DNA from 2 places in the Streptomyces sp. NPDC056222 genome. Region 1 is predicted to be linked to the other one. Evidence: riboswitches for the same ligand, from Rfam matches in the RefSeq annotation. Region 1 holds a riboswitch; the other holds the start of a gene.
What was found. A riboswitch is a leader RNA that binds a small molecule or an ion and turns the genes downstream of it on or off. The one in region 1 is predicted to bind ZMP and ZTP.
Positions count from the first base shown of each region.

Region 2: another riboswitch for ZMP and ZTP. It lies ahead of glyA (serine hydroxymethyltransferase); the one in region 1 lies ahead of ACFC0D_RS12870 (bifunctional 5,10-methylenetetrahydrofolate dehydrogenase/5,10-methenyltetrahydrofolate cyclohydrolase).

Region 1 covers NZ_JBHJTL010000020.1:88,342-92,532, forward strand. Annotated here, with positions in the region: gene ACFC0D_RS12860 (SWF or SNF family helicase) at 1-794, shown strand, start outside; gene ACFC0D_RS12865 (hypothetical protein) at 823-1,497, opposite strand; gene ACFC0D_RS12870 (bifunctional 5,10-methylenetetrahydrofolate dehydrogenase/5,10-methenyltetrahydrofolate cyclohydrolase) at 1,605-2,459, opposite strand; ZMP/ZTP riboswitch at 2,488-2,594, opposite strand; gene ACFC0D_RS12875 (GAF domain-containing protein) at 2,729-4,009, shown strand; gene ACFC0D_RS12880 (aldehyde dehydrogenase family protein) at 4,055-4,191, shown strand, end outside.
Region 2 covers NZ_JBHJTL010000031.1:40,512-44,702, forward strand. Annotated here, with positions in the region: gene ACFC0D_RS17060 (RNA polymerase sigma factor) at 1-502, shown strand, start outside; gene ACFC0D_RS17065 (hypothetical protein) at 477-1,265, shown strand; gene glyA (serine hydroxymethyltransferase) at 1,411-2,679, opposite strand; ZMP/ZTP riboswitch at 2,760-2,850, opposite strand; gene rocD (ornithine--oxo-acid transaminase) at 2,958-4,163, shown strand.

The DNA.
Region 1 (4,191 bases):
ACGAGGACCCGTTCGTGCTGCTGCTGATGCGGGGGCGCGGTGAGCGGGCGCTCCTGGACGAACTGCAGGAGCGCAGCGCGGCGCGGGCGGCTCCGGCCGCCGGCGACTCCGCCGAGGAGGAGGTGGAGGCCGGAGGCGTCCCGGCCGCGGAGGCGTTCGCCGCGCGGGACATCCTGCCGCCGCTGCCGGCCCCGCCGACGCTGCTGTCGGCGCCGGGCGTGCCGCCGTCCCTGGACACGGAGACGGACCCGGCGCCCGGTGTCGACCCGTCGGCGCTGGAGTTCCTGGCGGCGGACGCGGCCGGGCGCGCGCATCGGCTGCTTGCCGATGCGCTCGCCCCGGGTCATGAACGGACCGCGATGGAACCCTCCCTGACGGTCGGGCAGGACGCGGTACGGCTGGCGGCCGCCGGGTCCGTCCCTTCGGGGATCGCGGCGCGGCTCGCGACCGGGTCAGGGCGACGGCGGGCGGAGCTGGACCTGGCCACGCGCGCGTGGCGGTACGGGGGCGCGGCCGCCCTGTCCGTACTGGAGGAGGAGTGGACGCCGGACGCCGAGGCGCTGGCACGGGCGAGGACGCTGCTCGCGGAGGCCTGGGAGGACGCCGACCGGCCGGTGTTGAGGCCGGCGGGGGCGGCGCGCTGGACGGTGGTCGGTGCCGAGGCGCAGCTGCGGCTCGGCGAGGACGGACGCTGGTGGCCCTACCGCAAGGAGCGTGGCCACTGGGTCCCGGCCGGTCCCGCGGACCCGGACCCGGCCGCCGCGCTCGCGGCTGCGGCGGCGGGAGAGGACTGAGGCGTCACCGTCACCATCACTGTCACTGTCACTGAAGTGGCGCGGTGAGCTTGCGAGCCGTGCCGCCCGTGGCGGAGTTCGGGGTGTGGGCGGCGAGGCTGCAGGCCACCGCGTCGGAGCCGAGGAGGTAGCTGCTGCGGTACGGGTACTGGACGAAGGTGATCCAGCGTGTGCCGTACGGCTGCTCCGCGGCCTCGCGGCGCAACGGCTCTCGGCAGAGAGCCGCTGCACTGTCGCGTATGTCCCGGTCGGCGGCGTGGTCACCGGACAGCCTCAGCTTGGCGACGAGTTGGGCGTCGTGCGGCTGCTCGCAGCCTCGCCGCACGACGGTGCCCGGCGCCTCGCGGTCGATGTCGAAGCACTCCCCCGGCGCGAGCTGCTCGTACGCAACGGGCGAGCTCGCGCCGGACGGGCCGGCGCTCGGCGAGCGTGGGGCGGACGGGCGTGCGGCGGACGAGCTGGGGCGGCGCGAGGGCCTGCGCGTAGTTGCCCCGCCCTGGGGTGCGAGCTCACGACTTGCGGCCTGCGCCGTCGCGGACCCCAGATCCCCCCGGTCCTCCGGGCCCGCCGAGAACCGGCCCGCGCCCCCGCCGTGACAGCTCACGGCCACGAGAGCCGCCACCAGGAGCAGGACGGGCACAAGGAGGTGCCGTAGCGGCGGCAGCAGGTCGACGGAGAGCCGGGACATGGTGACCAGGTTCACTCACGAACCGTCAGCTTCCTTTGCCTGAAGGCAAGTTGCAGCACACCGCGTACAGAACGGTGACAAAGTCAGTTCACCCAGGGGTCGCGCGACACCCCACCCTCGTGCTAGAGGCCGAGCTGGCGCTCCGCCCCTTCGACGGTCTGCGCGAGGAGCACGGCGATGGTCATCGGGCCCACGCCACCGGGTACGGGCGTGATGAGCGAGGCTCGCTCGGCGGCGGTCTCGAAGTCGACGTCGCCGATGTTGCCGGGGTTGTAGCCCGCGTCGATCACGACCGCGCCGGGCTTGATGTCCTCACCCTTGATGAAGCGGGGCTTGCCCACGGCGGCCACGAGGATGTCGGCCTCGCGGACGATCGAGGAGAGCTCGGTGGTGCGCGAGTGGCAGTACGTGACGGTGGCATCGCGGCCGAGCAGCAGCAGACCGGCCGGCTTGCCGAGAATCGCGGAGCGGCCGACGACGACGGCCCGCTTGCCGCTCAGCTCGACGTCGTACGCGTCCAGCAGGCGCATGATGCCGCCGGGCGTGCAGGAGACGAAGCCCGGGAGGCCGAAGCCCATCGCGGCGAAGGAGGCCATGGTGACACCGTCGACGTCCTTCTCCGGCGCGATCGCCTCGAAGGCGGCGCGCTCGTCGATGTGCGGTCCGACCGGGTGCTGAAGCAGGATGCCGTGGACCTCGGGGTCGTCGGAGAGCGCGGTGATCGCGGCCACGAGTTCCTCGGTCGTCGTCGAGGCGGGCAGCTCCACGTGCTTGGAGCGGATTCCGGCCTTCGCGCACCGGTTCTGCTTCATCTTCACGTACGTGACGGAGGCGGGGTCCTCGCCCACGAGCACCGTGGCGAGACAGGGCGTGACGCCGGTGCGGCGGGTGATCTCGGCGGCGCGCGCGGCGGTCTCCTCGACCGTGCGGCGAGCGAGCGCGGTGCCGTCCATGAGGGAAGCGGTGCTGGTGGACATGGGCCACTCCTGGGCGTCGTCGATGACAGGTGATCGCCCAGGCGCACGGCAGCGACGGATCCGCGCGGGTGCGTGGAGTCCGCGGGGCCGCTCCCCGGTGGTGATCCACCTCAAGCGCCAGTCACGGCCCGAGCCCCACTCTACGTGAGGGCCTGGTGGCGATGTCAGGACAGGGGGCGTATGCCGCGGTGTCCGGACGCTTGTGGGCGGCTCCCGCGCGCACGACGATGGCCACGAAGGGAACGGTGGACCTCGACGTGGAGGCCGAGTTGAGCGATGCGTGGGTGGCGTCCGAGCCGGACGCCGGAGCGCTGAAGCGGGCGCACGAGGCGTTCACCAGCGGCGGCCGGGTGCAGCTCCCTCCGGTACGGCCGCTGGTCGCCGACTCCTGGCGGCGCTCGGCGCGGGCCAGAGTGAGCCCGGACGGCGCGGCCTGTGTGGAGCTGGCCGACGAGGAGCTCGCCGGGCATCGGGAGGAGCATCCGCTGTCCGCCGCGATGCCGGTGATCCGCGAGCTGATGGGCGCGTACGCGACGGACGGGGAGCATCTGCTCGCGGTCTGCGACGCATCAGGCCGGATGCTGTGGGTGGAGGGTCATCCCGGGACGCTGCGCCGGGCCTGCGCGATGAACTTCGTCGCCGGGGCGCGCTGGTCGGAGTCGGTGGCGGGGACGAACGCGCCGGGGACCGCGATCGCCGTGGACCGGCCGGTGCAGGTCTTCAGCGCCGAGCACTTCCGTCGGCCGGTGCAGGCGTGGACGTGCGCCGCCGCTCCCGTACACGATCCGCGGACCGGACGGCTGCTCGGCGCGGTCGACATCACGGGCGGGGACCGGCTCGCCCATCCGCACAGTCTGGCGTTCGTACAGGCGGTGGCGCGGGCAGCCGAGTCCCAGCTGGCCCTGCTCGCTCCCGCGTCGGACGCGGACCGGGTGCGGCTGACCGCGCTGGGCCGGGACGAGGCGCTGCTGAGCGTCGGCGGCCGCCGGCTGCGGCTGAGCCGGCGGCACAGCGAGATCCTGGTCGTCCTCGCGTATCGCCCCGACGGGGTGAACGGCGACGAACTCCTGACGCTCCTGTACGAAGACGAGTCGGTCACCCCGGTCACGCTGCGGGCGGAACTGTCCCGGCTGCGGGGGCTGCTCGGCGGGGAGCTGTTGCGCTCCCGCCCGTACCGGCTCGACGCGGTGGTGGACGCGGACTTCGGCACCGTGGACCGGCGGCTCGGTTCGGGCGCGGTGTCGGCGGCGCTCGGCGAGTACGCGGGTCCGCTGCTGCCCGGTTCCCGCGCACCGGGGGTCGTACGGCTGCGCGAGCGGCTCGCGGACCGGCTGCGGGCGGCGCTCGTGGACCGCGGCGATCCGGGGCTGCTCGCGGACTGGACGTACAGCGCGTGGGGCGAGGACGACGTGGAGATGTGGCGGGCGCTGTCGGAGGTCGTACCGAGCTCCGGACTGGCGCCTGTGCTGGCCCGGCTGCGGGCGCTGGACGCGGAACTGTCGGCAGGCGCAACGGTGTTGCAACGTCGGACGGCGCACTCTCGGCGGTGAGCGCCGGTCAGGGACGGCCGGCGCGGTCCGAGGGAGGCCATGTCCATGACCCGTTACGCCGCACCCGGTACCGAGGGCGCGATCATGTCGTACCAGGCCCGCTACGACCACTGGATCGGCGGTGAGTACGTCGCCCCCGCCCGCGGGCAGTACTTCGAGAACCCGAGCCCGGTCGACGGCCG
Region 2 (4,191 bases), on a different contig from region 1:
CACGGCGGTCGCGCTGCGTGCGGCGGTGGCGTGCGGGGCGGGGGCGGAGGCCGAGGACGTGGTGCAGCAGGCCTTCTTCAAGGCGTATCGGTCGCTGGGGCGGTTCAAGGACGGGGCCGCGTTCCGGCCGTGGCTGCTGCGGATCGTGGTCAATGAGACGAGGAACACAGTGCGCTCGGCGGGTCGGCAGCGGGCCGTCGCGGGGCGGGAGGCGGAGCTGCTCGCGGGCGAGCCGCTGATACCGGACGGGGCGGACCCGGCGGTGGCGGTGGAGGAGGGCGAGCGGCGGCGGCAGCTGCTCGCGGCGCTGGACGGGCTGGGTGAGGACCACCGGCAGGTGGTGATCCACCGGTATCTGCTGGAGCTGGACGAGGCGGAGACGGCCGAGGCGCTGGGCTGGCCGCGGGGGACGGTGAAGTCCCGGCTGAGCCGGGCGCTGAAGAAGCTCGGTCTGGCATTGGAGGGAGGTGACGAGCATGACGGACGAGGGGCTCCCGGATGAGCTGCGTGACCTCGGACGGCATCTGAGGGTGCCGGACGTGGACGGGGAGACCATGGCCGAGCGGGTGCTCGCTCAGCTCCTGGCGGAGCAGGTGCCGGCGCCCGCGGCCCCACGGCGGCGGTTCGGCCGGCCGGGGTTCGGGTGGCTGCGCGGGCGGTGGAAGACGCTGCTCGCGGCCCTCTCCGGGGTCCTGGTGGTGCTGGTGCTCACGCCGCCCGTCCGGGCGACGGTGGCGGACTGGTTCGGCTTCGGCGGGGTGGAGGTGCGGTACGACCCCGGGACGCATCCCGGCCCGGGCTCGGTGGTGCCGGAGTGCACCGATCCGGTGTCGCTGGAGGAGGCCGGGCGCAGGGCCGGCTTCACGCCGCTGATACCGAGCGCGCTGGGCCCGCCCGACGCGGTCTCGGTGACCGGCTCGGCTGAGCCGGGGCGGGCGGTGATCACCCTGTGCTGGCGGGAGGACGGCGGCCGGACGGTCCGGCTCGACGAGTTCCCGGCGCGGCTCCCCATGGCCTTCGGCAAGCAGGTCCAGACGCATCCGGAGTGGGTCGATCTGCCGGACGGTGCGGAGGGCTACTGGTTCGCCGAGCCCCATCTGCTGCGGTTCCCGATGACGGACGCGAGCGGGAAGGAGTGGACCCAGTCGATACGCACGGCGGGCCCCACGCTCCTCTGGACGAGAAACGCGGGAGCCCTGACCCTGCGACTCGAGGGCGAACCCTCCCTGGAGAGGGCCCGCCGCATCGCCGAGTCGGCGGGCTGAGCGGCCGGACCGCCACGGACCGGCTCGCGTCGGCCCCCCACGGGCCAGACCGCCTGGCTCAGGCCGGATCGCCCCGACCGGACCCCCGGACCGCCACGGACCGGCTCGCGTCGGTCCGGCCCGTCCGGGGCCAGGCCGTGCGGGATCAGACCGGGAGGCCCGGTGCGGGGAAGGATGCCATCAGGGCCGCGACCTCGGCGCGGATCGTGAGGAGCGCGTCCTCGTCACCCGAGCCCGCCGCCGCGACGCCCCGGTCGATCCAGTCGGCGACCTGGGCCATGTGCTCCGTACCGAGACCGCGGGAGGTGAGGGAGGGGGTGCCGATGCGGACGCCGGAGGGGTCGAAGGGCTTCCGGGGGTCGTAGGGGACGGTGTTGTAGTTGACGACGATCCCGGCCCGGTCGAGGGCCTTCGCGGCGACCTTGCCCGGGACCTCCTTGGGGGTGAGGTCCATCAGGATCAGGTGGTTGTCGGTGCCGCCGGAGACGAGGTCGAAGCCCCGGGCGAGCAGGGCCTCGGCGAGGGCCTTGGCGTTGGCGACGACGGCGTGGGCGTAGTCGCGGAAGGAGGGCTGGGCCGCCTCGCGCAGGGCGACGGCGATGGCGGCGGTGGTCTGGTTGTGCGGGCCGCCCTGGAGGCCGGGGAAGACGGCCTTGTCGAGGGCCTTCGCGTGCTCCTCGCGGGACATCAGCATCGCGCCGCGGGGGCCGCGCAGGGTCTTGTGGGTGGTGGTGGAGATGACGTCGACGTGCGGGACCGGGGAGGGGTGGGCGCCGCCCGCGATCAGGCCGGCGATGTGGGCGACGTCGGCGACGAGCACGGCGCCGGACTCGCGGGCGATCTCGCCGAAGGCGGCGAAGTCGATCGTGCGGGGCAGCGCGGTGCCCCCGCAGAAGATCACCTTGGGCCGCTCCTTGAGGGCGAGCTCGCGGACCTGGTCGAAGTCGATGAGCCCGGTGTCCTGGCGTACGCCGTACTGCACGCCCCGGAACCACTTGCCGGTCGCGGAGACGCCCCAGCCGTGGGTGAGGTGGCCGCCCATCGGCAGGGCCATGCCCATCACGGTGTCGCCGGGCTCGGCGAAGGCGAGGTAGACGGCGAGGTTGGCCGGGGAGCCGGAGTAGGGCTGCACATTGGCGTGGTCGACACCGAAGAGGGCCTTGGCGCGCTCGATGGCGAGGGTCTCGACCTGGTCGATGTTCTGCTGGCCCTCGTAGTACCGGCGGCCGGGGTAGCCCTCGCTGTACTTGTTCTGCAGGACGGTGCCGGAGGCTTCGAGGACGGCCTGGGAGACGTAGTTCTCGCTGGGGATCAGTCGCAGGGTCTCGGCCTGCAGCTGCTCCTCGGCGCCGACGAGCGCGGCGAGTTCGGGGTCGGTGGCGGCAAGGGCGGGGTGCGGGGTGGTGTCGTTCATGGCGTTCCTCCGGGCGTTCGGCGGATCCCGGGGTACGGCTCAGATCGACTGGGCGGCACCACACGGGAGGTTCGGTTTCCCGAAGATGCCCAGGCGGGCGGCATCTCGTGTGGTCTGCCGCGCACGGCTCCCCCGGGGTCGCTTCCCCGTACGCCAGTCGCCGTGCGTGTTTCCAGCCTAGCGGGCGCGCCGTCACCCAGGTTTCTTCGTCCGGCATCCGAGCGACGATAGAAAAAGGGGCCACACCCGCCCCAGCCCGCAGGACGAACGGAGATCCCGTGTCGAGAACGCAAGACGCGATCGCTTCCGCGGAGGCGCACAGCGCTCACAACTACCACCCCCTGCCCATCGTCGTCGCCTCGGCGGACGGGGCATGGATGACCGACGTCGAGGGCCGCCGCTACCTCGACATGCTCGCCGGGTACTCGGCACTCAACTTCGGGCACGGCAACCGGCGGCTGATCGATGCCGCGCGGGCGCAGCTGGAGCGGGTGACGCTCACGTCGAGAGCGTTCCACCACGACCGGTTCGCGGAGTTCTGTACGCAGCTCGCGGAGCTGTGCGGCAAGGAGATGGTCCTGCCGATGAACACCGGCGCGGAGGCCATCGAGACGGCGGTGAAGACCGCGCGGAAGTGGGGGTACGAGGTCAAGGGCGTGCCGGACGGGCACGCGAAGATCGTGGTCGCGGCGAACAACTTCCATGGCCGGACGACGACGATCGTGAGCTTCTCCACGGACCACGAGGCCCGTGACCACTACGGCCCGTACACCCCGGGTTTCGAGATCGTTCCGTACGGCGATCTGACGGCGATGGAGCGTGCGGTCACCGCGCACACCGTGGCGGTGCTCCTGGAGCCGATCCAGGGCGAGGCGGGGGTCCTGGTGCCGCCCGCCGGATATCTGCGCGGGGTGCGGGAGTTGACCCGTGAGCGGAACGTGCTGTTCATCGCGGACGAGATCCAGTCGGGCCTCGGCCGGACCGGGCGGACGTTCGCCTGCGAGCACGAGGGCGTGGTGCCGGACGTGTACGTCCTGGGCAAGGCGCTGGGCGGCGGTGTCGTCCCGGTCTCGGCGGTGGTCGCGGACCGTGCTGTGCTCGGGGTGTTCCGGCCCGGCGAGCACGGGTCGACGTTCGGCGGGAATCCGCTGGCGTGCGCGGTGGCGCTGGAGGTGATCGCGATGCTGCGGAGCGGGGAGTACCAGCAGCGGGCGGCCGAGCTGGGCGAGCATCTCCACGCCGAGCTGGGGCTGCTCGTGGGCGGGGGCGCCGTCGAGGCGGTGCGCGGGCGCGGGCTGTGGGCCGGTGTGGACATCGTGCCGTCCCGGGGCACGGGCCGGGAGATCTCGGAGAAGCTGATGGACCGGGGCGTGCTGGTGAAGGACACGCACGGTTCGACGATCCGGATCGCGCCGCCGCTGGTCATCAGCAAGGAGGATCTGGACTGGGGTCTGGAGCAGCTGCGGGCGGTGCTCTCGGAGTGACACGGCGCCCGCCCCGGCGGCGCGGGCG